4 regions of the Pantoea sp. Lu_F5_004 genome follow, and region 3 is predicted to be linked to each of the others. Evidence: predicted binding sites of a transcription regulator. Region 3 holds the regulator's gene; each other region holds the start of a gene.
The links. Region 3 encodes PurR, which represses purine synthesis genes. Its sites were predicted from a motif close to CANGCAAACGTTTGCNTG; they were not measured.

Region 1: a site for PurR is predicted at 2,247-2,264, ahead of purH (bifunctional phosphoribosylaminoimidazolecarboxamide formyltransferase/IMP cyclohydrolase). Genes of this name have one in related genera too.
Region 2: a site for PurR is predicted at 5,061-5,078, ahead of rbsD (D-ribose pyranase). Genes of this name have one in related genera too.
Region 4: a site for PurR is predicted at 5,555-5,572, ahead of serA (phosphoglycerate dehydrogenase). Genes of this name have one in related genera too.

The regions. Positions count from the first base shown of each region.
Region 1 is NZ_CP194946.1:3,882,018-3,889,798, reverse strand. Features, by position in the region: gene purD (phosphoribosylamine--glycine ligase) at 1-489, opposite strand, end outside; gene purH (bifunctional phosphoribosylaminoimidazolecarboxamide formyltransferase/IMP cyclohydrolase) at 509-2,098, opposite strand; rRNA gene ACR8BN_RS18010 (16S ribosomal RNA) at 2,732-4,271, shown strand; tRNA gene ACR8BN_RS18005 (tRNA-Glu) at 4,358-4,433, shown strand; rRNA gene ACR8BN_RS18000 (23S ribosomal RNA) at 4,646-7,554, shown strand; rRNA gene rrf (5S ribosomal RNA) at 7,646-7,761, shown strand.
Region 2 is NZ_CP194946.1:72,955-80,735, forward strand. Features, by position in the region: gene ravA (ATPase RavA) at 1-147, opposite strand, end outside; gene kup (low affinity potassium transporter Kup) at 440-2,308, shown strand; gene qseC (quorum sensing histidine kinase QseC) at 2,324-3,679, opposite strand; gene qseB (quorum sensing response regulator transcription factor QseB) at 3,667-4,338, opposite strand; gene ACR8BN_RS00355 (YgiW/YdeI family stress tolerance OB fold protein) at 4,501-4,908, shown strand; gene rbsD (D-ribose pyranase) at 5,091-5,510, shown strand; gene rbsA (ribose ABC transporter ATP-binding protein RbsA) at 5,518-7,026, shown strand; gene rbsC (ribose ABC transporter permease) at 7,023-7,781, shown strand, end outside.
Region 3 is NZ_CP194946.1:2,290,037-2,297,817, forward strand. Features, by position in the region: gene ACR8BN_RS10610 (Grx4 family monothiol glutaredoxin) at 1-177, opposite strand, end outside; gene ACR8BN_RS10615 (C40 family peptidase) at 543-1,340, shown strand; gene ACR8BN_RS10620 (YnhF family membrane protein) at 1,388-1,477, opposite strand; gene purR (HTH-type transcriptional repressor PurR) at 1,759-2,784, shown strand; gene punR (DNA-binding transcriptional activator PunR) at 2,781-3,686, opposite strand; gene punC (purine nucleoside transporter PunC) at 3,794-4,996, shown strand; gene cfa (cyclopropane fatty acyl phospholipid synthase) at 5,306-6,454, shown strand; gene ACR8BN_RS10645 (riboflavin synthase) at 6,791-7,450, opposite strand; partial or broken gene ACR8BN_RS10650 (MATE family efflux transporter) at 7,653-7,781, shown strand, end outside.
Region 4 is NZ_CP194946.1:818,527-826,307, reverse strand. Features, by position in the region: gene ubiH (2-octaprenyl-6-methoxyphenyl hydroxylase) at 1-540, opposite strand, end outside; gene pepP (Xaa-Pro aminopeptidase) at 537-1,859, opposite strand; gene ACR8BN_RS03945 (YecA family protein) at 1,906-2,484, opposite strand; gene zapA (cell division protein ZapA) at 2,655-2,984, shown strand; RNA gene ssrS (6S RNA) at 3,024-3,206, shown strand; gene ACR8BN_RS03930 (5-formyltetrahydrofolate cyclo-ligase) at 3,299-3,892, shown strand; gene serA (phosphoglycerate dehydrogenase) at 4,237-5,475, opposite strand; gene rpiA (ribose-5-phosphate isomerase RpiA) at 5,755-6,414, opposite strand; gene ACR8BN_RS03915 (LysR family transcriptional regulator ArgP) at 6,597-7,502, shown strand; gene ACR8BN_RS03910 (oxidative stress defense protein) at 7,644-7,781, opposite strand, start outside.

The DNA.
Region 1 (7,781 bases), 1.6 Mb from region 3:
TTCCTGCAGCGTCATCGCCACAATTACGCCTTTACCTGCGGCCAGGCCGTCGGCTTTGATGACGATAGGGGCGCCTTTCTCACGCAGATACGCGAGAGCGGGCTCAACCTCGGTGAAGTTCTGGTATTCCGCACTCGGGATCTGATGACGCGCCAGGAAATCTTTAGTGAAAGCCTTAGAGCCTTCCAGCTGCGCAGCGGCCTGAGTCGGACCAAAGATAGCCAGCCCGGCCTCACGGAAGGCATCCACGATGCCAATTACCAGCGGCGCTTCGGGGCCGACAATCGTCAGATCAATCTTTTCACGCCGGGCAAACTCAAGCAGGGCAGGAACATCAGTCGCACTAATCGCGACATTCTGCAGCGCAGGCTCTAATGCGGTACCCGCGTTACCCGGCGCCACAAACACGGTTTCCGCCAGCGGCGACTGGACTGCTTTCCAGGCCAGAGCATGTTCACGTCCGCCATTGCCGATTACTAAAATTTTCATCTGTTTCTCTCCAGAACGATTAATGGCGGAAGTGACGCATGTCGGTGAAGATCATGGCAATGCCGTGCTCATCAGCCGCCGCAATCACCTCTTCATCGCGGATAGAGCCGCCAGGCTGGATGACGCAGCTCACGCCTGACGCGGCTGCCGCATCAATACCATCACGGAACGGGAAGAAGGCATCCGACGCCATGGCTGATCCTTTTACTTCCAGCCCTTCATCGGCTGCTTTAATGCCGGCAATCTTAGCGGAATAGACACGGCTCATCTGTCCGGCACCGATACCAATGGTCATGTTGTCGCGTGCATAAACAATGGCGTTAGACTTAACGAACTTCGCCACTTTCCAGCAGAACAGCGCATCACGCAGTTCCTGTTCGGTTGGCTGACGTTTACTGACTACGCGCAGCTGGCTGGCATCGACCATGCCGAGATCGCGATCCTGTACCAGCAGACCCCCGTTGACACGTTTGAAATCCAGTGCGGCAGTACGGTTTTGCCATTGGCCGCAGATCAGGACACGGACATTCTGCTTCGCGGTGGTAATTTTCAGCGCAGCCTCGGAAACCGCTGGCGCGATAATCACCTCAACAAACTGGCGGCTGATAATGGCCTGCGCAGTTGCTTCATCCAGCTCGCGGTTAAAGGCGATGATGCCGCCAAATGCGGAGGTCGGATCGGTCTGGTAAGCGCGATCATAGGCTGCCAGCAGCGAGTCACCGGTCGCTACGCCACAAGGGTTCGCATGTTTGACGATGACGCAGGCGGGTTCACTGAACTCTTTGACGCACTCCAGTGCAGCATCCGTGTCAGCAATGTTGTTATAGGAGAGCGCTTTACCCTGAACCTGCCGGGCAGTCGCCACTGAAGCTTCAGTGATATTCTCTTCTATATAGAAGGCAGCATCCTGATGGCTGTTTTCACCGTAGCGCATATCCTGCTTCTTAATGAAGTTCAGATTCAGAGTACGCGGGAAACGGCCGGCGGGCTGATTACGATCACCGTGATAGGCGGGCACCAGGCTGCCAAAGTAGTTAGCGATCATGCTGTCATACGCGGCAGTGTGTTCAAACGCTTTGATCGCCAGATCGAAACGGGTCTCAAGCTTCAGACCATTTTCATGGGCATCCATTTCGGCAATGATCGCATCGTAGTCGCCGCTGCTGACCACGATTGCCACATCTTTATGGTTCTTGGCAGCAGAGCGCACCATGGTCGGGCCACCGATGTCGATATTTTCCACTGCATCTTCCAGTGAACATCCTTCACGGGCGACGGTCTGTGCAAAGGGATAGAGGTTAACGACCACCATGTCGATTGGGCTGATGTCGTGCTGCGCCATAATGGCATCATCCTGGCCGCGACGACCTAAAATGCCGCCATGCACTTTGGGATGCAGGGTTTTGACGCGTCCATCCATCATTTCCGGGAAACCGGTGTAGTCAGAGACTTCTGTGACAGCCAGACCCGCATCCGCCAGCAGGCGAGCTGTTCCGCCTGTGGAGAGCAGTTCGACACCGCGACTTGAGAGCGCCTGAGCAAATTCGAGGATACCGGCTTTGTCAGAGACACTGAGCAATGCGCGGCGTACAGGACGAGTTTGTTGCATGGTGGTTTATCCCTTGGCTTTGTTTCGCGTGTATAAGAGCGTTACATCAGGCTTTACAGCGGTTTTCTCTTCTCTATATAGGAAGAAAAAATCAAAAACCTCAGGTAACGCCCCGAAAAGGGGTGTCCGGAACTTCGCCCGGCATTGTAGCGAAAACGTTTGCGTGATGCTCGCCTAAATTTATCTGGCCCGACTAATGTGGATAACATTGTGTGTAACTGCGTATAACAGCCGCTTTTGCTGTGGAATGCAGCGAACGCTCTTTTTTATGCAATTTATGGGTTGCGCCTCTCAGACAACTCCCTATAATGCGCATCCATCAACACGGAACACCGGCAACGGAAAACGGGTTGAGAGGCACAGGAGACTGCGCCGCCGGAGAAAAACTTCTGAAATAGAGGTTGACTCTGCAGGAGGAAAGCGTAATATACGCCACCTCGCGACAGGACGCTAACGCACTGTTCGCACTGCTCTTTAACAATTTATCAGACAATCTGTGTGGGCACTCGCAGGATTGATATCAGCGTCTCCGGACGTAAAAAAATATCAAGCCTCACGAGTGAACACATAATGAAATTCATTATGACGTTTTACAGATGAGCACCGCTTAACTTGTTTAAGCAAATCAAACTTAAATTGAAGAGTTTGATCATGGCTCAGATTGAACGCTGGCGGCAGGCCTAACACATGCAAGTCGGACGGTAGCACAGAGAGCTTGCTCTTGGGTGACGAGTGGCGGACGGGTGAGTAATGTCTGGGGATCTGCCCGATAGAGGGGGATAACCACTGGAAACGGTGGCTAATACCGCATAACGTCGCAAGACCAAAGAGGGGGACCTTCGGGCCTCTCACTATCGGATGAACCCAGATGGGATTAGCTAGTAGGCGGGGTAATGGCCCACCTAGGCGACGATCCCTAGCTGGTCTGAGAGGATGACCAGCCACACTGGAACTGAGACACGGTCCAGACTCCTACGGGAGGCAGCAGTGGGGAATATTGCACAATGGGCGCAAGCCTGATGCAGCCATGCCGCGTGTATGAAGAAGGCCTTCGGGTTGTAAAGTACTTTCAGCGGGGAGGAAGGCGACGGGGTTAATAACCCTGTCGATTGACGTTACCCGCAGAAGAAGCACCGGCTAACTCCGTGCCAGCAGCCGCGGTAATACGGAGGGTGCAAGCGTTAATCGGAATTACTGGGCGTAAAGCGCACGCAGGCGGTCTGTTAAGTCAGATGTGAAATCCCCGGGCTTAACCTGGGAACTGCATTTGAAACTGGCAGGCTTGAGTCTTGTAGAGGGGGGTAGAATTCCAGGTGTAGCGGTGAAATGCGTAGAGATCTGGAGGAATACCGGTGGCGAAGGCGGCCCCCTGGACAAAGACTGACGCTCAGGTGCGAAAGCGTGGGGAGCAAACAGGATTAGATACCCTGGTAGTCCACGCCGTAAACGATGTCGACTTGGAGGTTGTTCCCTTGAGGAGTGGCTTCCGGAGCTAACGCGTTAAGTCGACCGCCTGGGGAGTACGGCCGCAAGGTTAAAACTCAAATGAATTGACGGGGGCCCGCACAAGCGGTGGAGCATGTGGTTTAATTCGATGCAACGCGAAGAACCTTACCTACTCTTGACATCCAGCGAACTTTCCAGAGATGGATTGGTGCCTTCGGGAACGCTGAGACAGGTGCTGCATGGCTGTCGTCAGCTCGTGTTGTGAAATGTTGGGTTAAGTCCCGCAACGAGCGCAACCCTTATCCTTTGTTGCCAGCGATTCGGTCGGGAACTCAAAGGAGACTGCCGGTGATAAACCGGAGGAAGGTGGGGATGACGTCAAGTCATCATGGCCCTTACGAGTAGGGCTACACACGTGCTACAATGGCGCATACAAAGAGAAGCGACCTCGCGAGAGCAAGCGGACCTCACAAAGTGCGTCGTAGTCCGGATCGGAGTCTGCAACTCGACTCCGTGAAGTCGGAATCGCTAGTAATCGTGGATCAGAATGCCACGGTGAATACGTTCCCGGGCCTTGTACACACCGCCCGTCACACCATGGGAGTGGGTTGCAAAAGAAGTAGGTAGCTTAACCTTCGGGAGGGCGCTTACCACTTTGTGATTCATGACTGGGGTGAAGTCGTAACAAGGTAACCGTAGGGGAACCTGCGGTTGGATCACCTCCTTACCTGAAGATACCTTCCCGCGCAGTGTCCACACAGATTGTCTGATAGAAAATAACGAGCAAAGTGTCTTTCGAAGACAGACTTAATTGTCCCCTTCGTCTAGAGGCCCAGGACACCGCCCTTTCACGGCGGTAACAGGGGTTCGAATCCCCTAGGGGACGCCAAAGCTTGGTGACAGGTGAAAGATGTTACCCACATATCTTAAAGATGACTTACGAGTCATGTTTAAGATATTGCTCTTTAACAATCCGGAACAAGCTGAAAATTGAAACGACGCAGCGCGTCATTCCTCCGTAATAAGGAATGACAAAGCGATGCGTTCGAGTCTCTCAAATGCTTGCAGCACGCAGCGTTGTAAAACGCCTGTGGGTTGTGAGGTTAAGCGACTAAGCGTACACGGTGGATGCCCAGGCAGTCAGAGGCGATGAAGGACGTGCTAATCTGCGTAAAGCGACGGTAAGGTGATATGAACCGCTACAGCCGTCGATGTCCGAATGGGGAAACCCGGTGCACTCTGTGCATCATTGCAGCATGAATACATAGTGCTGCAAGGCGAACCGGGGGAACTGAAACATCTAAGTACCCCGAGGAAAAGAAATCAACCGAGATTCCCCCAGTAGCGGCGAGCGAACGGGGAGCAGCCCAGAGCCTGAATCAGCTTGTGTGTTAGTGGAAGCGTCTGGAAAGTCGCAGGGTACAGGGTGATACTCCCGTACACAAAAACACACATGCTGTGAGCTCGATGAGTAAGGCGGGACACGTGGTATCCTGTCTGAATATGGGGGGACCATCCTCCAAGGCTAAATACTCCTGACTGACCGATAGTGAACCAGTACCGTGAGGGAAAGGCGAAAAGAACCCCGGCGAGGGGAGTGAAACAGAACCTGAAACCGTGTACGTACAAGCAGTGGGAGCCTTCTTTATGGGGGTGACTGCGTACCTTTTGTATAATGGGTCAGCGACTTATATTCTGTAGCAAGGTTAACCGTATAGGGGAGCCGCAGGGAAACCGAGTCTTAACTGGGCGTTAAGTTGCAGGGTATAGACCCGAAACCCGGTGATCTAGCCATGGGCAGGTTGAAGGTTGGGTAACACTAACTGGAGGACCGAACCGACTAATGTTGAAAAATTAGCGGATGACCTGTGGCTGGGGGTGAAAGGCCAATCAAACCGGGAGATAGCTGGTTCTCCCCGAAAGCTATTTAGGTAGCGCCTCGTGAACTCATCTTCGGGGGTAGAGCACTGTTTCGGCTAGGGGGCCATCCCGGCTTACCAACCCGATGCAAACTGCGAATACCGAAGAATGTTATCACGGGAGACACACGGCGGGTGCTAACGTCCGTCGTGAAGAGGGAAACAACCCAGACCGCCAGCTAAGGTCCCAAAGTCATGGTTAAGTGGGAAACGATGTGGGAAGGCACAGACAGCCAGGATGTTGGCTTAGAAGCAGCCATCATTTAAAGAAAGCGTAATAGCTCACTGGTCGAGTCGGCCTGCGCGGAAGATGTAACGGGGCTAAACCATGCACCGAAGCTGCGGCAGCGACGCTTATGCGTTGTTGGGTAGGGGAGCGTTCTGTAAGCCGTCGAAGGTGTGCTGTGAGGCATGCTGGAGGTATCAGAAGTGCGAATGCTGACATAAGTAACGATAAAGCGGGTGAAAAGCCCGCTCGCCGGAAGACCAAGGGTTCCTGTTCAACGTTAATCGGAGCAGGGTGAGTCGACCCCTAAGGCGAGGCCGAAAGGCGTAGTCGATGGGAAACAGGTTAATATTCCTGTACTCGGTGTTACTGCGAAGGGGGGACGGAGAAGGCTATATCAGCCGGGCGACGGTTGTCCCGGTTTAAGCGTGTAGGCGGAGTGTCCAGGTAAATCCGGACGCTTGTTAACGCTGAGGCGTGACGACGAGGCACTACGGTGCTGAAGTGATAAATGCCCAGCTTCCAGGAAAAGCCTCTAAGCATCAGGTAACACAGAATCGTACCCCAAACCGACACAGGTGGTCAGGTAGAGAATACCAAGGCGCTTGAGAGAACTCGGGTGAAGGAACTAGGCAAAATGGTGCCGTAACTTCGGGAGAAGGCACGCTGGCGCGTAGGTGGAGGGACTTGCTCCCCGAGCCGAAGCCAGTCGAAGATACCAGCTGGCTGCAACTGTTTATTAAAAACACAGCACTGTGCAAACACGAAAGTGGACGTATACGGTGTGACGCCTGCCCGGTGCCGGAAGGTTAATTGATGGGGTTATCCGTAAGGAGAAGCTCTTGATCGAAGCCCCGGTAAACGGCGGCCGTAACTATAACGGTCCTAAGGTAGCGAAATTCCTTGTCGGGTAAGTTCCGACCTGCACGAATGGCGTAATGATGGCCAGGCTGTCTCCACCCGAGACTCAGTGAAATTGAACTCGCTGTGAAGATGCAGTGTACCCGCGGCAAGACGGAAAGACCCCGTGAACCTTTACTACAGCTTGACACTGAACATTGAGCCTTGATGTGTAGGATAGGTGGGAGGCTTTGAAGCGCGGACGCCAGTTCGCGTGGAGCCAACCTTGAAATACCACCCTTTAATGTTTGATGTTCTAACGTAGGCCCGTTACCCGGGCTGCGGACAGTGTCTGGTGGGTAGTTTGACTGGGGCGGTCTCCTCCTAAAGAGTAACGGAGGAGCACGAAGGTCAGCTAATCACGGTCGGACATCGTGAGGTTAGTGCAATGGCATAAGCTGGCTTGACTGCGAGAGTGACGGCTCGAGCAGGTGCGAAAGCAGGTCATAGTGATCCGGTGGTTCTGAATGGAAGGGCCATCGCTCAACGGATAAAAGGTACTCCGGGGATAACAGGCTGATACCGCCCAAGAGTTCATATCGACGGCGGTGTTTGGCACCTCGATGTCGGCTCATCACATCCTGGGGCTGAAGTAGGTCCCAAGGGTACGGCTGTTCGCCGTTTAAAGTGGTACGCGAGCTGGGTTTAGAACGTCGTGAGACAGTTCGGTCCCTATCTGCCGTGGGCGCTGGAGAATTGAGGGGGGTTGCTCCTAGTACGAGAGGACCGGAGTGAACGCACCACTGGTGTTCGGGTTGTCATGCCAATGGCATTGCCCGGTAGCTAAGTGCGGAAAAGATAAGTGCTGAAAGCATCTAAGCACGAAACTTGCCCCGAGATGAGTTCTCCCTGACTCCTTGAGAGTCCTGAAGGGACGTTGAAGACTACGACGTTGATAGGCCGGGTGTGTAAGCGCAGCGATGCGTTGAGCTAACCGGTACTAATGACCCGTGAGGCTTAACCTTACAACGCCAGAGGCGTTTTTGAGAGACACAATTTTCAGCCTGAACCGGATATATCTGCGCGGCCTTACGGGCGGCGCGGAGACAGAATTTGCCTGGCGGCTTTAGCGCGGTGGTCCCACCTGACCCCATGCCGAACTCAGAAGTGAAACGCCGTAGCGCCGATGGTAGTGTGGGGTCTCCCCATGCGAGAGTAGGGAACTGCCAGGCATTAAACAAGTGAAGAAGCC
Region 2 (7,781 bases), 1.9 Mb from region 3:
GCCGGGCGGTCCCAGCAGGAATACGCTTTCACCGCTCAGCGCTGCCAGCAGGCAAAGGCGGATGGCATGATGTCGCTCATACAATCCTTTTTCTAACGCATTGCTAAGGCGAGAAATTCTTTCTGCCAAAAGATGGGGTTGAGCCATAATCACTTCAATGTCCTTACGATCGTCGGGCCGCCGCGCTTCAGCAAGCGCCTTACTCTATAGATCATCATGCGTGAAAGCGTTGATAGCTGTCAGCTTTTTTGTTTCATAAGGTTTGCCTGCTTTGAAAGCGGCGCTGATTGACGCTTTAATGCCTGAAACCACCCTGTTACCCTGACAGACAGGCGAAGCGGGTATAGGAATTTTCGGCAAACCGTGCATACTGTGCGCTTTTTGATGGCCTGAGCGAGGGGTTTTTTGCGCCTCTTAGACTCCAACAAAAGATAACTCTATGAGCTCGGATAATAAGCAGTCACTTCGCGGATTAACGCTGGCCGCTATTGGTGTTGTTTACGGGGATATCGGCACCAGTCCGCTGTATACCTTACGTGAATGTCTCTCCGGACAGTTTGGCTTCGGCGTTGAGCGGGAAGCGGTGTTTGGCTTTTTGTCGCTGATTTTCTGGCTGCTGGTGCTGGTGGTATCACTGAAGTACATCAGCTATGTGATGCGTGCCGACAATGCCGGTGAAGGCGGTATTCTGACACTGATGTCGCTGGCGGGCCGCCATACGGGTGCACGCGCCACGGCAGTGCTGGTGATCATGGGCCTGATTGGCGGCAGCTTCTTCTATGGGGAAGTGGTCATCACGCCGGCCATTTCGGTGATGTCAGCCATTGAAGGCCTGGAGATTGCAGCGCCGTCGCTGGATCCCTTTATTGTGCCGATGTCGATTGCGGTGCTGACGCTGCTGTTTGCGATTCAGAAACATGGCACCGGCATGGTGGGAAAACTCTTCGCGCCGGTGATGCTGGTGTGGTTCCTGGTGCTGGCGATCCTGGGGGTCAGTGGCATCATGAAAAACCCGGAAGTGCTGCATGCGCTGAACCCCGCCTATGCGGTCGAGTTCTTCCTGCACTATAAATCTGTCTCATTCTTCGCGCTGGGCGCGGTGGTGCTGGCGATTACCGGGGTTGAAGCGCTGTATGCCGATATGGGTCACTTCGGTAAAGTGCCGATCCGACTGGCCTGGTTCTCGGTGGTGCTGCCGTCGCTGGTCCTGAACTACTTTGGTCAGGGCGCGCTGTTACTCAGCGATCCCAAAGCGATTAAAAACCCCTTCTTCCTGCTGGCGCCGGACTGGGCGCTGATCCCGATGCTGATTCTGGCGACGCTGGCCACGGTGATTGCCTCACAGGCGGTGATCTCCGGCGTCTTCTCGCTGACGCGTCAGGCGGTGCGACTGGGCTATCTGCCGGGGATGCGTATCATCCACACCTCTGAGCGCGAATCGGGCCAGATCTATATTCCGGTGATTAACTGGGTACTCTACTTCGCCGTGCTGATTGTGATTATCAGCTTTGAGCATTCAAGTAATCTGGCTGCGGCCTACGGCATAGCTGTTACCGGCACCATGGTGCTGACCGCGATGCTCTCCTGTACCGTGGCGGTTAAAAACTGGCACTGGAATAAGCTGGCGGTTGCCGTCATCCTGGTACTGATGCTCTGTATCGACGTGCCGCTGTTTACCGCCAACCTGGTGAAAATATTCTCTGGTGGCTGGCTGCCGCTCTGTCTAGGCCTGGTGATGTTTATCATTATGACGACGTGGAAAAGCGAACGTTTCCGCCTGCTGCGCCGCATGCACGAGCATGGCAACTCCCTGGAGGCGATGATCGCGTCACTGGAGAAATCGCCGCCGGTTCGCGTGCCGGGCACGGCGGTCTATATGTCGCGTGCACTGAATGTGATTCCGTTTGCCATGCTGCATAACCTTAAGCACAACAAAGTGTTGCATGAGCGGGTGGTGCTGCTGACGTTGCGGACGGAAGATGCGCCTTACGTGCACAACGTGCGTCGCGTGACGATTGAGCAGCTGTCGCCCACCTTCTGGCGGGTGGTGGCCAGCTACGGCTGGCGCGAAACGCCAAACGTTGAGGAGATTTTCCACCGTTGCGGGCTGGAAGGGCTCAACTGCCGCATGATGGAGACATCCTTCTTCATGTCGCATGAGTCGCTGATTATCGGCAAACGGCCGTGGTATCTGCGCCTGCGTGGCAAACTCTTCCTGGCGCTGCAGCGCAATGCGCTCCGCGCGCCAGACCAGTTTGAGATCCCGCCAAACCGGGTGATTGAGCTGGGCACCCAGGTCGAAATTTGATCTGCAGCGCCCGCCTTACGGGGTGGGCGCTGACCAGCGCAGCGTAACGCATAATCCGCCGCCTGAGCGCTGGCTGAAGCTGACCTGCATCCCGTGCAACTGGGCGATATTGCGGACTATCGATAATCCCAGCCCGCTTCCGCTCTTCTCCTGACCTGGCGGTCGCCAGAAACGTTCACCAAGCCGTTGCAGATCGGCTGCACTCAGACCTTCGCCGTTATCCTCTACCGACAGGCTATTCGCCTGAAGCCGCACATCAACTTCGCTGCCCGCTGGCGTATAGCGAATGGCATTATCCAGCAGATTACGCACCAGCAGTGACAGTAACAGCGGATGCCCCTGAATCTGCGGATCGGCGTCAGCATGCAGCCGCAGCGTGACACCCGTTTTATCCGCCAGCGGCAGCTGTGCAGCCAGCGTCTCCTGGACCGTGCGTTTCAGCGCCACCGTTTCGAAGGCGCTGCGTGCATCATCTGCTTCAACCCGTGAGAGTGTCAGCAGCTGATCCACCAGCCGGGTTGCGCGGATAATGCCGGCATCCAGTTGCTGCAGCGCATGGATTCGCATCACTTCATCATCTGCAGTCAGCTGGATCACCTCGCTTTGCACCTGCAGCGCGGCCAGCGGACTGCGCAGCTCATGTGCGGCATCAGAGGTAAAGCGCCGTTCACGCTGCATCATTGCGCTGATGCGGCTGAACAGACCGTTGAGCGCGACCATCAGCGGTTGCACCTCTTTTGGCACGCGGTCTGCCTGCAGCGGCGTATCATCATCGGGCGCGCGCTGCGCCAGCTGCTGTGCCAGCGTCTTCAGTGGGCGCAGTTCAGACCAGACCAGACCGATCAGTAGCAGCAACATAAAGGGCAGCGCGATCAGCCAGGGCAGCATGCTGGCTTTCATCAGATCCCGCGTCATGTCGTCACGGTATTCGGACTCCTGACCCACTACCACCCGGAACTGCTGGTCGGGCGTAGTCAGCCAGACAAACCGCCAGCGATCGTCATCATTGGTAAGCTGGCCCTCATGAAATCCCTGATACTCCGCCTCAAACGGCAGGTAGCGGCCATTGTCACCATCATTCATCACCTGCCTGCCGTCACGCGTGAAGACGGCAAAGGCCAGGGCGTCGTCATCCTGATCGCCGCGATGGTGGCGCAGTATCTCTTTGGTTCTGGGTAGAGTGGCGTTGTCCAGTGAGGAGAAATCCAGCGTCAGCAGACGCTTGGCCAGCAGCATTTGCTGGGTATCGAAGAGCTCATCAAGGGTTTCACGTGTCTGATGCCAGGCACTCAGGCTGGCGCTGGCCCAGCAGATCCCGAGCAGCAGCACAAAACCGATACCCAGCCGCAGAAACAGGCTCATTGATCGCATTCAGCCGCTCCCAGGGTATAACCGACGCCGTGCAGCGTGCGGATAAACTGGCTGCCCAGTTTTTTACGCAGATGATGAATGTGAACTTCTACCGCATTGCTGGAGACATCGGCGTCCCAGTTGTAGAGCTTCTCCTCCAGCTGGCTGCGTGTCAGCACCCGGCCAGGGTTTCGCATAAACAGTTCCAGCAGCGCCAGTTCACGGCTTTTCAGCGCAATCGCCTCACCTTCGCGCATCACACTGTGGCTGCCGGGGATCAGCACCACATTACCGTGCCGGAGTTCGGGCTGCAGCTGGCCATGACGGCGGCGGATCAGCGCCTGTAAGCGAGCAGCCACTTCAGTTAAGGCAAAGGGTTTACACAGATAGTCGTCGGCTCCCAGTTGCAGGCCTTCGACCCGCTGATCGAGCGCATCGCGGGCGGTCAGTATCAGTACCGGTACATCTTTCCCCTGCTGTCGCCACTGCCGCAGAATATCGAGCCCATCCCGCTCGGGCAGTGAGAGGTCCAGGATCACCGCATCCCAGGGCGCGGCCTCCAGCGCGTTAAACCCCGTCTCACCAGAGGTAAACCAGTCAACGCTGAAGCCCAGTTTACTCAGCCCCGCCTTGATACCGTCGCCAATTAAACGATCATCTTCAATCAGTAAAATACGCATCACGTCTCCCTGTTCCGATAGCGCTTTATACGAAGCAACTTCCTGCTTGTACAGCTGATTTCGGCGAAAATAGCTTATTTTTGCCTCTTAAGAAGCTGTTAAGAACTTTATGGTCAACTAAGCTCAACAAGACGAACCACATCATGGAAAAGAGGTGACAAAATGAAAAAACACGCTGCAATTCTGGCCGTCGTAATGCTGGCTTCTGCCCCGGTTTTCGCTGCACAGCAGGGTGGATTTGTTGATCCCAGTGCGCCAGCCGCACAGACGCAGGCAGCAGCCGGTCAGGGCGGTTTCAGTGCCGATCACACCAGTGTGGTGACCGTAAAGCAGGCTGAAGAGATGAAAGATGACAGCTGGGTCACCGTGCGCGGTAAGCTGGAGAAACAGATCGGCAACGAAGATTATCTGTTCCGCGACCAGACCGGCACCATGAAAGTCGAAATCGACCACAAGCACTGGAACGGCCAGACTATCTCACCTAAAGACAACGTTGAGCTGACGGGTGAACTGGATAAAGATTTCAACAGCATTGAGATGGACGTTAAGCAGGTTAAGAAACTGCCTTAATCCTCTCCTCCGGGGCCGCATTCGCGGCCCTTTTTTCTGCCCGTTCCCTGACTTAATACAAATTTCTCCCCGCGTGAGCGAAACGTTTCGATAACGATCACAGATTTCTTCTTTGCCGGTTGAGTTGATGGCGGCTTTTCATACACTCCTGACAGCGAAACGTTTCGCTGTGGAGTGAAAAGATGAAAAAAGGTCGCTTGTTAAACGCTGAACTCTCTCATGTGATTGCCCGCCTGGGACACACGGATACGCTGACGATTGCTGATGCAGGCTTGCCGATTCCGGCCGGACCGCAGCGCATCGATTTAGCGCTCACGCCGGGTACGCCTGATTTTATGCAGGTGGTTAATGCTGTCGTACTGGAGATGCAGGTAGAGAGCGCCCTGATCGCGGAAGAGATTAAGCAGCATAATCCGCAACTTCATAGCGCGCTTGTCGCCGTGCTCGAAGCCTTGCAACAGCACCAGGGGAATATCATCACCATCAGCTACACCAGTCATGAACAATTCAAACAACAAACGCAGCGTAGTCAGGCGGTCATTCGCAGCGGAGAGTGCTCTCCGTTTGCGAATGTCATCCTCAGCGCCGGTGTGACCTTCTGAGGCCGCTATGCAACCTTTACTGCAACTCGACGGCATTGAAAAATCCTTTCCGGGTGTGAAAGCCCTCAAGGGGGCGTCGCTGAATGTCCGGGCAGGACGCGTGATGGCGCTGGTGGGCGAGAACGGCGCAGGCAAGTCCACGATGATGAAAGTGCTGACCGGCATCTATCAATATGATACCGGTACGCTGCGCTGGCTGGGCAAAGAGACCCGTTTCAGTGGGCCGAAAGCGTCTCAGGAAGCGGGTATTGGCATCATTCATCAGGAACTGAACCTGATCCCTCAGTTAACCGTGGCGGAGAATATTTTCCTCGGCCGCGAATATGTCAGCCGTTTTGGCCGTATCCAGTGGCCGCGTATGTATGCCGAAGCCGATGCGCTGCTTAAACGGCTTAATCTGCGCTTCAACAGCCACAAGCTGGTGGGGGATTTGTCGATTGGCGATCAGCAGATGGTCGAAATCGCCAAAGTCCTGAGCTTTGAGTCGCAGGTGATCATCATGGATGAGCCGACCGATGCGCTGACTGATACCGAAACGCTGTCGCTGTTCCGGGTGATCAACGAACTGAAAGCGCAGGGCTGCGGCATCGTCTATATCTCGCATCGCATGAAAGAGATCTTTGAGATCTGCGATGACGTCACGGTGTTCCGCGACGGTCAGTTTATTGCTGAACGCCCGGTCAGCGAGCTGACGGAAGAGAGCCTGATCGAAATGATGGTCGGCCGTAAGCTGGAAGATCAATATCCCCATATTGATCAGGCACCAGGCGACGTGCGGCTGAAAGTGGAGAACGTCAGCGGACCGGGCGTGGATAACGTCAGTTTCAGCCTGCGTAAAGGTGAAATCCTCGGCGTTTCCGGCCTGATGGGCGCGGGACGTACCGAACTGATGAAGGTGCTTTACGGCGCCCTGCCGCGTCGCGAGGGCACACTGTGGCTCAATGGTCGGGAAGTAGTGACGCGCTCACCGCAGGATGGGCTGGCTAACGGCATCGTCTATATCTCCGAAGATCGTAAGCGCGATGGCCTGGTGTTGGGCATGTCAGTTAAAGAGAACATGTCGCTGACAGCGTTAGGCTATTTCAGTCACGGCAGCGGCACGCTGAAACATGCGGCAGAGCAGCTGGCGGTGGGCGATTTTATCCGGCTGTTTAACGTTAAAACGCCTTCAATGGAGCAGCCCATTGGTCTGCTTTCGGGCGGCAACCAGCAGAAAGTGGCGATTGCCCGCGGTCTGATGACCCGGCCTAACGTACTGATTCTGGACGAACCGACACGCGGTGTGGATGTCGGCGCGAAGAAAGAGATCTATCAACTGATTAACCAGTTTAAAGCCGAAGGGCTGAGCATCATTCTGGTCTCCTCGGAAATGCCGGAAGTGCTGGGCATGAGCGATCGGATTCTGGTGATGCATGAAGGCCGTATCAGCGGCGAATTTACCCGAGAAGAAGCCACTCAGGAGAGCCTGATGGCAGCCGCCGTAGGCAAGCAACACAGCGAGGATTTAGTGGTATGACGACCCAAACTTTACCTGCCAGCCGTCGCTGGTTTAGCAAAAGCTGGCTACTGGAACAGAAGTCGCTGATTGCGCTGATGGTGCTGATCGCTGTGGTGGCCAGCCAGAGCCCGAACTTCTTTACCGTGGCGAACCTGTTCAACATTCTGCAGCAGACCTCGGTTAACGCCATTATGGCGGTCGGGATGACGCTGGTGATCCTCACTTCTGGTATCGATCTCTCTGTGGGATCGCTGCTGGCCCTGACGGGCGCGGTGGGTGCATCGCTGGTGGGCATGGAGGTGAATGCCCTGGTCGCGGTGGCGGCGTCGCTGGCGCTGGGAGCGGCAATCGGTGCCCTGACCGGCACCATTGTGGCGCGCGGCAAGGTGCAGGCGTTTATCGCCACGCTGGTCATGATGCTGCTGCTGCGCGGTGTCACCATGGTCTACACCGACGGCAGTCCGGTTAACACGGGTTTTAATGCCAATGCCGATCTGCTGGGCTGGTTTGGTATTGGTCGTCCGCTGGGTATCCCTGCGCCGGTCTGGCTGATGGCGCTGGTCTTTATTGCTGCCTGGTACATGCTGCAGCACACCCGTCTGGGTCGCTATATCTATGCGCTTGGCGGTAATGAAGCGGCAACGCGTCTCTCCGGCATCAATGTGAATCGCGTCAAAATCATCGTCTATTCCCTGAGTGGCATGCTGGCGGCGCTGGCAGGCACCATTGAAGTGGCGCGTCTTTCTTCGGCACAGCCGACAGCGGGCACCGGC
Region 3 (7,781 bases):
ACGAATGTCCGGGTTCTGCAGAATATCCACGTAAGCAAAACGCTCACCGCAGGCTGACAGCGCCTGCACCGCCTGTGCAGAGAAACCGCAGCTTGGCAGTTTCGGGGAACCTTTCATGTACAGCAGGATCGGGTTTTCTGCGATCTGGCGCTGAATTTTTTCTACAGTACTCATAATTGCCTTCCTTAATTCGTCACATCGTGTTTGTTTATTGTAGCGACTTCGCAGCGTGACTGAAAACGAGATTTTGATCGCTGCCCGATTAAATCGCCATCATTGTTAAGTCATGCTCCGGAACACCTGAATACCTGATTATTAACAGCAGGTAACAGATTAATAATTCGTAATAATTTCGTTGATATAAGACGCTGAAAATGTTCATTTTCAGCACGATTATGTGAGTTGCAAAGATTAATATTAAAAGGCATTACAGTTTTTAAAAGAACTGGACTAGAATGGCCTGGGCGCTGATCCTGGATCAGATTAATCTCAACTTTGTCGCGGTGCGTAGTGGCCCTGACAACTTAACTAATCAACGGACTATGCGTTTAATCATTACGTTTTTCATGCTGGCCTTTGCGCAACTGTTTTTCAACATCGCCGCTGCGTCGCCTCACGCGCCGGTGAACGTCAGTACGCATAAAGCAGAGAAAAAGAGTGCACGCGAAGATGAGCGTCGCAAGCGTCGCCCGGTGAAAACGGTGACGAAAAAGACTCGCCTCAGCCCGGTTCAAAAATTAAAAACAAAAAAACTGAAAAAAGTCGAACTCACCGCGAAACAGACGCCTGCTAAGAAGACCTCGCTAAAAACCGCCCGTCTCAGTAAGAACAAAGAGAAAAAACGTTATGGTCATCAGCGCCTGCTGAAAACCGCTGAGGTCACCACCAGCGAGACCGGCACGATTAAGATGAGCAAATCTCACCGTCAGCGCTATCAGAAGGCCCGCGAAACCGCGATGACCAAGCTGATGGGTCAGTTGGGTAAACCCTATCAGTGGGGCGGTACCTCTCCCCATACCGGTTTCGATTGCAGCGGCCTGGTCTGGTACGCCTATAAAGATCTGGTGAAGTTTAAAATCCCACGTACCGCTAACGAGATGTACCACCTGCGTGACGCCGCGCCGATCAAGCGTGAGTCGCTGGAGAAAGGCGATCTGGTCTTCTTCCGTATCAATGGACGCGGTACTGCGGACCATGTCGGCGTTTACCTGGGTGATGGCAAGTTTATCCAGTCGCCACGCACCGGCAAAGATATTCAGATCAGCGCGTTAGGAGAAGATTACTGGCAGCGCCACTATATTGGTGCCCGTCGGGTGATGACGCCGAAAACCATACGCTGAGCAGCGGAACAACCAGAAGAGAGCCGGGATAATCCCGGCTTTTTTTATTAGTGCAGAATAGCGGTAAAACTAAAGGCCACAATCATCAGCAGACAGCCCGCGGTGGTCATTAAAGCCAGTTTAAGATCGGTACTCATTGCTTCCTCCTTAGTCACACAATTAGCAGGGGTATCGCATTTTCCCACAGGGCCCGGTAAAAATCTCGTTTTATCCGTTCAGCCTTGTTAGAATCCCGCCTTTGTTGCGCAACGCGCGCAACCCTGATTCCGTTTGCGCACGTTTTCAGGCGTTTTTATTACGCCAGCGGCCTGTTTACTGGCCAGGAAAGCTGCATTTTTGCGGAAAAAACCCTGAGCAGACGCAAACGTTTAACACTACGCTTATCATAGAGTTAGATAAGCACTGGAGTCCGATTTTCATGGCAACAATTAAAGATGTGGCGAAACGCGCTGGCGTCTCAACGACCACCGTTTCGCACGTCATCAATAAAACCCGCTTTGTGGCTGAAGAGACGCGCAACGCGGTCTGGCAGGCGATTAAAGAACTGCACTACTCGCCGAGCGCCGTGGCGCGCAGCCTGAAAGTGAACCACACCAAGACACTGGGCCTGCTTGCCACCTCCAGCGAAGCGCCCTATTTCGCTGAAATTATCGAAGCGGTTGAAAATCACTGTTTTGACAAAGGCTATACGCTGATTCTGGGTAATGCGCATAACGATCTGCAAAAACAGCGCGCCTATCTCAGCATGATGGCGCAGAAACGCGTCGATGGGCTGCTGGTGATGTGCTCTGAATATCCGGACGATCTGCTGCAGATGCTGGAAGAGAATCGCAATATCCCGATGGTGGTAATGGACTGGGGCGAGTCGCGCGCCGACTTCACCGACACGGTACTGGATAATGCTTTCCAGGGCGGCTATCTGGCGGGACGCTATCTGATTGAACGCGGACACCGGGATATTGGTGCTATCCCCGGTCAGATGGAGCGTAACACCGGTGGCGGACGTCATGCTGGTTTCCTGAAGGCGATGGAAGAAGCGGGTATTCAGCCACGCGCCGAGTGGATTGTGCAGGGTGACTTTGAGCCGGAGTCAGGCTATCAGGCGATGCAGCAGATCCTGTCGCAGAAGCAGCGTCCGACGGCGGTTTTCTGTGGCGGTGACATCATGGCGATGGGCGCGATTTGCGCCGCCGACGAGATGGGTTTGCGCGTCCCCCAGGATATTTCGGTGATCGGCTATGACAATGTGCGCAACGCCCGTTATTTTGCACCGGCCCTGACCACGGTGCATCAGCCTAAAGCCCAGCTGGGTGAGAAAGCGCTGGAAATGCTGCTGGACCGCATTACCAGTAAGCGCGAAGTGTCACAAACGATTGAGGTCCATCCGACGCTGATTGAGCGCCGTTCCGTGGCCGATGGCCCATTCCGCGACTATCGCCGTTAATGCTCGCTTAACCACTCCTGATTAAGCGTTTGCGCATCACCCAGATAGCTGAGCAACCAGCCTGTCGCCGGTGATGCGCGATCCTCTGCCCAGCTGACGCAGCATGGGCTGTCCGGAAACGCCACCGGCAGCGTCAGTTCAACCAGCTCGCCACTGTCGAGCAGTGGCCTGGCCAGATGGCCCGGCACCATCGCCACACACAATCCCGCCTGCACGCACTCCAGCCCGGTTTGCCACTCCGGCACCACCAGCCTGCGCTGGTTATCCAGCGTCCATGTCATACGACGCGGCAGTGCGCGTGAAGTATCTTCCAGCACCAGGGACGGCCAGCTACGCAGCGTGTCATCATCTATCTGGCTCGCCTGTGTCAGAGGATGGTCGGGCGCAACCACGCAGCGCCAGTTAAGCGTGCCCATATCCCGGAAAGCAAAGCGTCCGCCCACCGGTATTGCCTGCGTGGCACCAATCGCCACTTCCACCCGGCCATCGGCCAGCGCATCCCAGACGCCGTTAAAGACTTCATAGCTGATGATCAGCTCCATATCGGGAAAGTGGCGATAGAAATCTTTGACCAGTTGTCGGGTGCGCTGAGGTTTAGCGATACGGTCAACGGCTATGCTTAGCTGGCCGCGCCAGCCGTTAGCCAGCTGCTGACACTGTCGCCGGGTGGCAAGCATTTTTTTGATGACGCTGCGTCCTTCCCGGACAAAATGCTCACCCGCCGGGGTCAGAACCACTTCGCGATGCTGCCGTTCAAACAGCGGTACCGCCAGCCAGTTTTCCAGCTGACGCACCGTATAGCTGATGGCAGAGGGCACACGATGTAACTCCTGCGCGGCGGCGCTGAAGCTCCCTCCACGGGCGACAGCGTCAACCACCTCTAATGCATATTCTGACCACATAATTTTCCTTCAAAAATTTTAACAGCAATCGGCAAATATTACCGTTTCACAGCAGCAAACGCACCTTTTACACTCTGCCGCGTTTATCCTGCAAAAATGAGAATCAGATGCTGTCGAATAAAGGGTTTATGCCCTACCTTGCCCTGCTGAGCATGCTGGGCTTTTTAGCCACTGATATGTACCTGCCCGCCTTTGGTGCGATGCAGCAAACCTTTAACACTTCACCCGGTCTGATCAGCGCCAGTATGAGTCTCTTCCTGGGCGGCTTCGCCGTGGGTCAGCTCTTCTGGGGACCGCTTTCCGATCGCATCGGCCGTAAACCGGTGCTGCTGGCCGGACTGGCCATGTTTGGCGCTGGCTGCGCAGGCATGCTGTGGGTGAATGATATCTATCTGATGCTGGCGCTGCGTTTTGTCCAGGCGATTGGTGTCTGTGCCGCTGCCGTAAGCTGGCAGGCGCTGGTGGTGGATCGCTATCCTGCAGCACGCGCTAACAAAGTCTTTGCCACCATTATGCCGCTGGTTGCGCTCTCTCCGGCGCTGGCTCCGCTGCTGGGTGCCTGGCTGATCGGCCACTTCCACTGGCGTTCGATTTTCCTGGTGCTGACCCTGATTGCGGTGGCGTTGATTCTGACCACGCTGCGTCTGCCCACCGTGCGCAAGGCAGCGGGAGAAAAAGGTGCGCAGCCGGGCTTTTTCACGCTGCTTAAATCCCGGGTCTACAGCGGCAACGTGCTGATCTATTCCGCCTGCTCCGCCAGCTTCTTTGCCTGGCTGACCGGATCGCCCTTTATTCTGGCGGATCTGGGTCTGTCGCCCGCCGATATCGGTCTGAGTTATGTGCCCCAGACGCTCGCCTTTTTAATTGGCGGTTTCGGCTGTCGCACCCTGCTCAACCGCTTTAACGGCGCACAGTTGCTGCCCTGGCTGCTGGGCGTCTACAGCCTGAGCATCCTGGCGCTGTTTGCTGTTGCGCTTGCTGGCAGCAGCACGCTGGTGAGTCTGATGGTTCCGTTCTGCGGTATGGCGCTGGCTAACGGCGCGATCTATCCGATTGTGGTGTCCAGTGCGCTGATGCCCTTCCCGACAGCTACCGGTAAAGCCGCCGCGTTGCAGAATACACTGCAGTTAGGACTCTGTTTCGCTGCCAGCCTGGCGGTATCGGCCGGTTTAACGCAGCCGCTATTTACCACTACACTGATGATGACGGTGACAATTGTGCTGGCGCTGATGGGTTACGCCATGCAGCGTGCCGCAAGCGCACAAACTGTTGTTGCCTCTGCGCAACCTGCCTGCCAGGATAATCAGTGACACACTGACTTTTTAGTTAGCGCCCTAACAATAAGTTATTGAATATTGACCCGCGTGAGCATATACTCATCCGGGTCAACAAATCTGTAATAAATCAACAATATAATAACGTAATAATCTGATTGGCACCCTGCTGCCGGGACGGTATTCGCGCGCGTTATTCTCACCTTACCCGACCTGCTGCAGGCTGTTCCAGTCCTCTGTATCACACAAATAACCGGTTGCGGAGCCATCCGCATCGTTTCTCAATGCCTGAATAAATTGGCTACTCTTTGTTCAGGTTCAGATTGGACAGGTGGTGGAAAATCTATGAGTTCATCTTATGCAGAAGAAGTGAGCCTCGAAGAAAACCATTGGTATCGCATCGTTCATGAACTGCTGGAAAAAGCGGATATCGAAATTAATGGTTCACGTCCCTGGGATATTCATATTAATCATCCTGGTTTTTTTAAACGTGTTCTGCAGGAGGGCTCTCTTGGGCTCGGTGAGAGCTATATGGATGGATGGTGGGAGTGTGACCGGCTGGATATTTTCTTCCATCAGGTACTTAAGCATAAACTCGATCAGCAGCTGCCTCATCACTTTAAAGATACGCTGCGCATTGCCGCCGCACGCTTAACCAATCTGCAGTCAAAAAAGCGGGCGTGGATTGTCGGTAAAGAGCATTACGACCTGGGCAACGACCTCTTTTCACTGATGCTCGATCCGTACATGCAATACTCCTGTGGCTACTGGAAAGAGGCGACGACACTGGCGACGGCGCAGGAAGCCAAGCTGGATATGATCTGCCGTAAATTAGCGCTGGAACCCGGAATGTCACTGCTGGATATCGGCTGTGGCTGGGGCGGACTCGCGGAATTTGCCGCACGTCATTATGGCGTTAAAGTGCATGGCGTGACGATTTCCGCCGAACAACAGAAACTGGCGCAGCAGCGCTGTAGCGGATTAGACGTCACGATTCTGTTGCAGGATTATCGCGATCTGAATGAGCAGTTTGATCGTATTGTGTCGGTGGGTATGTTTGAACATGTCGGGCCGAAAAATTACGCGACCTATTTTGACGTGGTCGATCGTAATTTAAAGCCTGACGGTATTTTCCTGCTTCACACCATCGGCGCGATTAAAACCGATATGAGTGTCGATCCCTGGATCGATAAATATATCTTCCCCAACGGCTGCCTGCCTTCGGTGCGCCATGTGGCCGATGCCAGCGAGCCCCATTTTATTCTGGAAGACTGGCACAATTTCGGCGCAGATTACGACAAAACACTGATGGCCTGGCATGAACGCTTTTTGCAGGCCTGGCCAGAGCTGGCCGATAAATATGGCGAACGCTTTAAGCGGATGTTCTCCTATTATCTGAATGCCTGTGCGGGTGCCTTCCGGGCGCGTGATATTCAGCTGTGGCAGATCGTGTTCAGTCGCGGTGTAGAGGGGGGATTACGGGTGGCGCGGTAGGGGTTAAAAAGCGGGCAATTAAGAAAGCGCTACCCCGGCCAAAGACTTTATAAGACTGGCCTGTTTTGCTTTAAAAGGAAGCGTTGCGCAAGGAACAGGGTCAGATCGGAAAGTCGCAAAACCTGTCATCCCTGACACGCCCGGCCCACGCGATTACGCACCTCATCCCTGAGGTGCGCCCGTTGCCGGGCCAACGCTTTGCGTTGTTCAAAAACGCTCCCGGCGTTTTTATCCGGGCGGCTGGACGCTTTCCTCTTCTGACCCGGCGCCCTGCGCTTTTATAGTGCTGACAGAGTAAAACCGATTGGGCTGTCTGCGGTGCTTACGCGCCTTTTATTAACTCTCTGTCGTTGACTGGCCGGTCAGCATGCTCATCGCCGCCGCGGCATCGCGCTGTGCTAATACCCGCTCAACGGTCTCCACGATTGCCTGCGTGTGCGGATCGATTTCAATATTCACCCGATCGCCAAAGGTCTTCGCCCCCAGCGTAGTACGCTCCAGCGTTTCCGGGATCAGATAGACGCAGAACTTAGTCTTAGTCACATCGCCTACCGTCAGGCTGATACCGTCGATGCCGACAAACCCTTTATGCAGAATATATTTCATCTGCGCCGCATCCTGGATTTTAAACCAGACCTCGCGGTTATGTTCTGACTGGATAATCTTGCAGATTTCAGCGGTGGTCATAATATGACCAGACATCAGATGTCCGCCTATTTCATCGCTGAATTTCGCTGCACGCTCAATATTGACCACATCGCCCTGACGTAAATCGCCAAGGTTAGTTACCCGCAATGTCTCTTTAATTAAATCAAAACTGACGCGGTCGCCTTCAATTGCCGTTACGGTTAAACAGCAACCGTTATGGGCTACGGATGCGCCCAGCGCCAGACCCGGTAAGAGCTCTTCCGGCAGGCGGACAGTGTGGGTACGAAACAGTTCTTTCTCTTCAATGGACACGATTTCTGCGGTGCCCTGCACAATACCGGTAAACATAGTCTTTGCCTCTGCGAAGTTTACGCTAGTTTATCACAGCTCAGGTCGGCTGTTAGATTTCAGCCCGCGCCGCCGCTTTATAGCGGAGCAAACCGCATTGTGTGACAAAGATTGGCGAATTCTGTTACGCCAGTTACACTAGCTCGCGAAATTCCCCGGGCTTCCTGCCCCTTTTAATTCATTCAATAAGTCAGGTGTTAACGTGCAGAAGTATTTAACAGAAGCGCGTCAATTGCTGGCCCTTGCGATTCCGGTCATCCTTGCTCAGGTGGCTCAAACCGCAATGGGATTTGTGGATACCATTATGGCCGGCGCAGTCAGCGCCACGGAT
Region 4 (7,781 bases), 1.5 Mb from region 3:
GTCGTCTCTTTGCCACTGAATGCCGCACGAAGCCGCCAGCGCAGATCGCGTGCCATCCGCCGCCACCAGCAGTTTGCCGCTGAGTTGTTCGCCACTGTCCAGCGTCACCTCAACCTGCTGCTCACGGCGGTTAGCCTGGGTAACACGAGCCGGACAGCGCAGCGTTACACCGGGTGCTTTTTTCAGTTCCGCAAACAGACGCTGACCGACGTCAAACAGCTCGACAACCTGTCCCAGCGCCGGAATAGCGTAGTCAGCCGCCGCCAGCGACACAAAACCGGCGTGACCGCGATCGGAGACATGAATGTCGGTAATCGGCGTGGCACAACGGGCGATGTGCTGCCACAGATTGATGTCCGCAAGCTGCTGGCAGGTACCGGCAGAGAGCGCAATAGCGCGGCCGTCGAAACCGGGATGCGCCCGGCTGCCGGGCTCGCTGCTTTCAATCAGCGTTACCGGCAGTGTGCCCTGGGTCAGATGGGAGATCGCCAGCGCCAGCGTCGCCCCGGTCATGCCGCCACCGGCAATCAGAATCGTCATGCCTGTTTTGCCGCCGCCATCAATGCTTCAATCTCATCCGCCTCTTTCACGACGCTGTCGGTGAGATTTTCAATGCCATCTTCAGTGATCACAATGTCATCTTCGATTCGGATACCAATGCCGCGATACTGCGCGGGCACGTCGGCATCCGGTGCGATATAAAGACCCGGCTCGACGGTTAACACCATGCCCGGTTCCAGTACGCGGTCGCGGCTCGGGGTACCGTAGTGGCCGACATCGTGAACATCCAGCCCCAGCCAGTGGCCCAGGCCATGCATATAGAACTGACGATGGACTTCCTCGGCGATAAGCGTATCGACGTCGCCCTCCAGAATGCCCAGCTCCACCAGCCCGGTGACCATGATACGCACCACTTCATCATTCACTTCACGAATGCTGATGCCCGGCCGGAACAGTTCAAGCGAGCGGTTGAGGCAAGCCAGCACGATGTCATAAATCGCGCGCTGCGCCGGGCTGAATTTACCGTTAACCGGGAAGGTGCGGGTGATATCGCCTGCATAGCCGTGGAACTCACAGCCTGCATCGATCAGCACCAGATCGCCGTCGCGCATTTCGCTTTCGTTTTCGGTGTAGTGCAGAATGCAGCCGTTAACTCCGGCACCCACAATGGTGTTATAGGAGGGAAAACGCGCGCCGTGACGGTTAAATTCGTGTTGAATTTCCCCTTCGAGCTGATACTCGAACAGGCCTGGCCGGCAGGTTTGCATGGCGCGGGTATGCGCCAGTGCACTGATTTTCCCGGCGCGACGTAACAGTTCAATCTCATCCGCATCTTTAAACAGACGCATCTCATGCACCCAGGGACGCCAGTCAGTGAGGGTATCGGGCGCACTAAGATGCTGGCGGAAGCCGCGACGTAGCTTATCCAGCGCGCTGAACACCAGTGTGTCCGCGTGGGCATATTCGCCCTGCGCATGGTAAACCACATCCAGGCCATTCAGCAGCAGGTGCAGCTGGTCACCAATATCATTCCAGGGTAAAGCGCGATCGACGCCCAGTTTGTCGGGTGCGGCCTCCTGACCCAGGCGACGGCCAGACCAGGTTTCCGCGGCAGGATCGCGCACGCGGTTAAACAACACGCTGTGGTTATGATTCTCATCGCTTTTGATCAGCACCAGCAATGCCTGCGGCTCGTTAAAACCGGTGAAATACCAGAAGTCGCTGCTCTGGCGGAACGGATATTCGGTGTCATTACTGCGCATCACTTCTGGCGCAGCAAAGATTAACGCTGCGCTGCCAGGCACCATCTTCGCCAGCAGCGCCTGACGACGCTGCAGGAATCGTTCCAGTGAAATCATCTCTGCACTCCCTGTAAACTGACCGGTTAAACTCGTTGACCTGAAATTAGTGTAGCGTCGGTTTTTGCACTTCTGGCGCGGTTGGCTGCGGGCGGGTGAACGTATCGTGGCACAGCAGCGCGGCGACACGTACATACTCAATCACCTCCTCCAGCGACTGCTCCAGCTCCTCCTGGTCTTCATCTTCTTCGTAACCGAGCTGTGCGATAGTGCGCAGATCATCGATTGCTTCGCCGGTTTCGCCGGTGACTTTATCCAGTTTAGGCTGTGTTACGCCCAGGCCGAGCAGAAAATGGTTAACCCAGCCCGCCAGCGCGTCGGCACGGTCAAAGACGGTGATGTCGTCGTCAGCAGGTAGCAGCAACTGAAACAGGAAGCCTTCATCTTCCAGCGTAGTCGCCGTATGCTCGTGTAGCTCCGCCAGCGGCACGGCAAGAGTGTGTGAAAACGCCATGCCTTCGTTAGCCAGATCGTGTACCAGCGTCTTCCAGCTGGTGTCCTGGTTACCACCGCAGAGGATCCCGCTCAGCAGGCCATGCATTTCCGCGGGCGTCATTCCAACGCCCTGCTGTGAGAGCACCGCCGCGAGCGCGTTGTAATCGGGGGTTGCGTTCTGTAAGGACATAAGTTTTCATCGTCGTTGGCAGAATAAGTTCGTGTTATGCTACCACTAGCTGCCTCAAGGTTTCCAGAAAAGGGGTTGTATCTTATTTCGTGGGTCTATATAGTTGCCCGCCTCCCAAGCCATTGACTGCTAAGGGAGTTGCGAGCGAAGTAATCAGTCAGGAAGGTGGCATGTCTGCACAACCGGTAGATTTACAAATTTTTGGTCGTTCGTTGAGAGTAAATTGTCCGCCAGAGCAGCAAGATGCGCTCAATAGCGCGGCTGAAGATCTCAATCAACGGTTGCAAGATCTAAAAGTTCGCACTAGAGTCACCAATACAGAACAACTGGTGTTCATCGCCGCGTTAAACGTCTGCCACGAGCTGGCGCAAGAGAAAGTGAAAACGCGCGATTATGCTGCTAATATGGAACAGCGTATCCGTATGTTGCAGCAGACGATTGAACAGGCATTAGTTGAGCAGGGTCGCATCTCTGAGCGTGAGGGTGCGAAGTTCGAATAAAACTTCATGGTTGCTATACTTAAGTAACGGTGAGGTAAATTTTCTCTGAGATGTTTGCATGTGGGCCAGTCCCCTGAGCCGATATTTCGAAAAAACAGAATGTGACGCTCGTAACCTGTGTGCATGCTCGGTTCGTCCGAGAAGCCTGATGGTTATGACGGCATGTTCACCTTGAACCAAGGGTTCAAGGGTTACAGCCTACGGCGGCATCTCGGAGATCTCTCTTCCTGTAGTCCTGCTTTTTTCCCCTGACTGACATGTTATAGTCGCTCAACAGCGACTTATCCGGCGGGGAAATCATGTCTGAACCTTCCATGTCTGAACCTTCAATGACCCAGCGTCAGGCGATTCGCCAGCATGTGCGACATCTGCGACGGGCACTTACCGATGAGCAGCAAACGCAGGCTGCTGAGCAGCTCGCTGAACATGCGCTCAACTACGCCCCGGTGACCGAAGCGCGCAATATTGCCCTGTTTCTGTCGGTGGATGGCGAACTCAATACCCGTCCGCTGATTGCCCGCCTCTGGCATCTGAAGAAAACAGTCTGTCTGCCGGTTTTACACCCCTTCTCTCCCGGTAATTTGTTGTTTCTGCGCTACTCGCCCGATACCCCATTGCTCAAAAATAAGCTGCGCATTCCTGAACCGCCGCTGGATATCCGGCAGTTGATCACCCTTGATCAACTGGATCTGATGATGGTGCCGCTGGTGGCGTTTGATCAGCATGGGCAGCGTCTGGGGATGGGCGGCGGCTTCTACGATCGCACCCTGCAGAACTGGCGGCAGCACGGTTTTTTGCCGGTGGGCCTGGCACACGATTGTCAGCAGGTCGATAGCCTGCCGGTGGCAGAATGGGATGTGCCTTTGCCGGCGGTAATGACGCCGTCAAAACTCTGGCTGTGGGAGTAGAAGAGTCGCTTTTGCAGACAAGTGAAAACCCACATCCGGGCGCATCTGGCTGCAATGAAATAGCTCAACGCGCAGGGAACATGGTCATAAGAGGAAAGCGTCCCGCCGCCCGGATAAAAACGCCGGGAGCGTTTTTGAACAACGCCACGCGTTGGCCCGGTTACGGGCGCACCTCAGGGATGATGTGCGTAATCGCGCGGGCCGGGCATGCCATGGATGGCGGCTTTTGCGTCTTTCCGATCTGACCGTGTTCTCTTCGCAGTCTCGGTCTTACAGCAAATCGGGACAGCCTGTATTAACTACCTGAAGAGACGCGACTAAGCGCCTGTTCAGGTTGGTAGCGCTTAGTAAAGCAGACGAGCGCGGATGGTACCCGGAATCGCCTTCATCAGCTGCAGCGCGTTCTCGGCCACTTCCGGCTCTGCATCAATGTCGATCACCACATAGCCCATAAACGGCGAAGTTTGCAGATACTGGGCAGCGATGTTGATGCCCTGCTCGGCAAAAATCTGGTTGATGGCCGTCAGCACGCCAGGGCGGTTCTCATGGATATGCAGCAGACGACTGGCGCTGATACCGTGAATCGGCAGTGACACTTCGGGGAAGTTAACCGCCGAGAGAGTCGAGCCGTTATCGGAGTATTTCGCCAGCTTGCCAGCCACTTCAATGCCGATGTTCTCCTGCGCTTCTTCCGTCGATCCGCCAATGTGCGGCGTCAGGATCACGTTGTCGAACTCACTCAGTGGAGAGATAAACGGCTCGCTGTTGGTTGCTGGCTCGCTCGGGAAGACGTCGATGGCTGCGCCACCCACCTGTTTGCTGGCCAGCGCATCGCACAGTGCCGGAATATCTACTACGGTACCGCGTGAGGCGTTAATCAGCAGCGCGCCAGGCTTCATCTGCGCCAGCTGCTCTGCACCAATCATATCCTGTGTAGAGACGGTTTCCGGCACGTGCAGGCTGACAACGTCGCTCATGTTGAGGAGATCGGCCAGATGGCGTACCTGCGTGGCATTACCCAGCGGCAGCTTGTTTTCAATGTCGTAGAAGAAAACATGCATACCCAGGCTTTCTGCCAGCACGCCCAGCTGCATTCCGATATGGCCGTAACCGATAATACCCAGTTTTTTGCCACGCGCTTCAAATGAGCCTTTGGCAATCTTATTCCAGATGCCACGGTGTGCTTTCGCATTCGCTTCCGGGATGCCACGCAGCATCAACAGCATCTCACCAATCACCAGCTCCGCAACCGAGCGGGTATTTGAGAACGGCGCATTGAACACGGGAATACCCCGGCTGGCAGCCGCCTGCAGATCAACCTGGTTGGTACCGATACAGAAACAGCCAACGGCGACCAGCTTTTCAGCCGCCGCAAAAATCTCTTCAGTGAGCTGGGAGCGGGAACGGATACCAATAAAGTGTGCATCACGGATCGATGCTTTTAACGCGTCGGAATCCAGTGCGCCCTTATGGAATTCGATGTTGGTATAGCCTGCAGCCCGCAGGTTCTCCAGCGCGCTCTGATGGACACCTTCCACCAGCAGGAACTTAATCTTATCTTTTTCCAGTGATACCTTTGCCATTTCCCGATCCTATTCAGCATTCAATGAGGACTACCATAAGCCAGCCTTCTGTCAAAATATCAAAAAAATCGCGTCGGGCAATACAAACGATTGCCCGGCCGCCAGCACGGCAGCGGCTGACGACAGCACATTGCCGGACAAAATAAGGAGGTCAGCCTGGAAGAGAGAACGAACCCGCTGCGGATGACGGTTATGTGACATAAGTCACCAAATTTCACCACAGCGAGAAAAGATGATTTGCGGGCAGAAATAACCGACGCCGCATCGACGCCGGACAGATCATTTTTTGATGGTTTTCACGCCATCAGGCCCGCCAATTAGCGCAATATCAGCACCGCGCGCGGCAAAAAGGCCCACGGTAACGACACCTGGCAAGGCGTTGATGGTTTTTTCCAGCTCAATGGGATCGAGAATGCGCAGATTATGCACATCGAGAATAATGTTGCCGTTATCGGTAACCACGTTCTGACGATACTCAGGCAAGCCGCCCATTTTCACCAGCTGACGCGCCACGTAACTGCGCGCCATTGGGATCACCTCGACCGGGAGCGGGAAACGACCCAGCACATCGACCTCTTTTGAAGCGTCAGCGATACAGATAAAGGTTTCAGCCACGGCGGCCACGATCTTTTCGCGCGTCAGCGCCGCGCCGCCGCCTTTGATCATCTGCATCTGTGGGTTGATCTCATCCGCGCCATCTACGTACACCGACAGCAGGTCAATCTCGTTCAGGTCGAACACCTGAATACCCAGGCTCTTCAGCTTCTGGGTTGAGGCATCCGAGCTGGAGACGGCACCTTCAATCTGATGCCTGACCGTGGCAAGCGCATCGATAAAGTGGGCAGCGGTGGATCCGGTACCCACACCAACAACGGTGCCCGGCTGCACGTACTCAAGTGCAGCCCAGCCAACGGCTTTTTTCAGTTCATCCTGGGTCATGGTATGTTTAAAACCTGTGCGACAACGAAGTGCGCGTAGTATAAAACAAGGCTTGCTGAAAATGCTCGGCTGACCGACGTGGATTTATCGCTTTGGAAGCCAGCCCACAAAAAACAAGAGAGCCATCACAGGTGATACTTTTGTGGCATAGTGACATCCATCCTGAAGGAGAGAGAAGAATAATGAAACGCCCGGATTATCGAACGCTTCAGGCGCTGGATTCAGTGATCCGCGAACGCGGATTTGAGCGTGCCGCTCAAAAATTATGTATCACTCAGTCAGCGGTTTCACAGCGTATCAAGCAGCTGGAGAATCTGTTTGGCCAGCCGCTGCTGGTGCGCACCGTGCCACCACGTCCGACCGAACAGGGTCAGAAACTGCTGGCATTGCTGCACCAGGTGGAACTGCTGGAAGAGGAGTGGCTGGGCGATGAGAACAGTGGCACCACGCCGCTGCTGCTGTCGCTGGCGGTCAATGCCGACAGTCTGGCGACCTGGCTGCTGCCTGCGCTGAAAGATGTGCTGGCAGATTCACCCGTACGCCTGAATCTGCAGGTCGAAGATGAAACCCGCACCCAGGAGCGTCTGCGTCGTGGTGAAGTGGTGGGTGCGGTGAGTATTCAGCCGCAGCCGCTGCCCAGTTGCCTGGTGGATCAGCTCGGCGCCCTCGACTACCTGTTTGTGGCGTCGCGCGACTTTGCCGATCGCTTCTTCCCCAACGGCGTCACCCGCTCTGCCCTGCTGAAAGCGCCTGCGGTGGCGTTTGACCATCTTGATGATATGCATCAGGCCTTCCTGCAACAGAACTTTGATCTCTCACCGGGCAGTGTGCCCTGCCACATCGTGAACTCCTCTGAAGCCTTTGTGCAGATGGCGCGACAGGGTTCGACCTGCTGTATGATCCCGCATCTGCAGATTGAGCGTGAGCTGGCGAGCGGTGAGTTAATTGATCTGACGCCAGGCTTGTGTCAGCGCCGGATGCTCTACTGGCATCGTTTTGCACCGGAAAGCCGGTTAATGCGTCGGGTGACCGATGCGCTCATTGCGCATGGACATCGGGTGCTGCGTCAGGATGACGTCGCAGCCTGAAAACAAAAACGGGGCGAAAGCCCCGTTTTTACTGCTGACAAATTATGCCCCGAACGGCTGTAAGGATGGATTGGCTCAGGGAACAAGGTCAGATCCTGAGATTCATCGGCAGTCTTAACAGGGCATCAGCCCCGTTTTGCATTATGGCGTGTTGGGCTTGATCTCAAACACCACATCAACCTGATCGTCAAAGTTGATGCTCTGCTGATCGTAGGTCTCCTGCGCCGAGGTATCTGCCGCTGTAGCCGCTTTATACATACGGTTCATCGGCATTGGCTG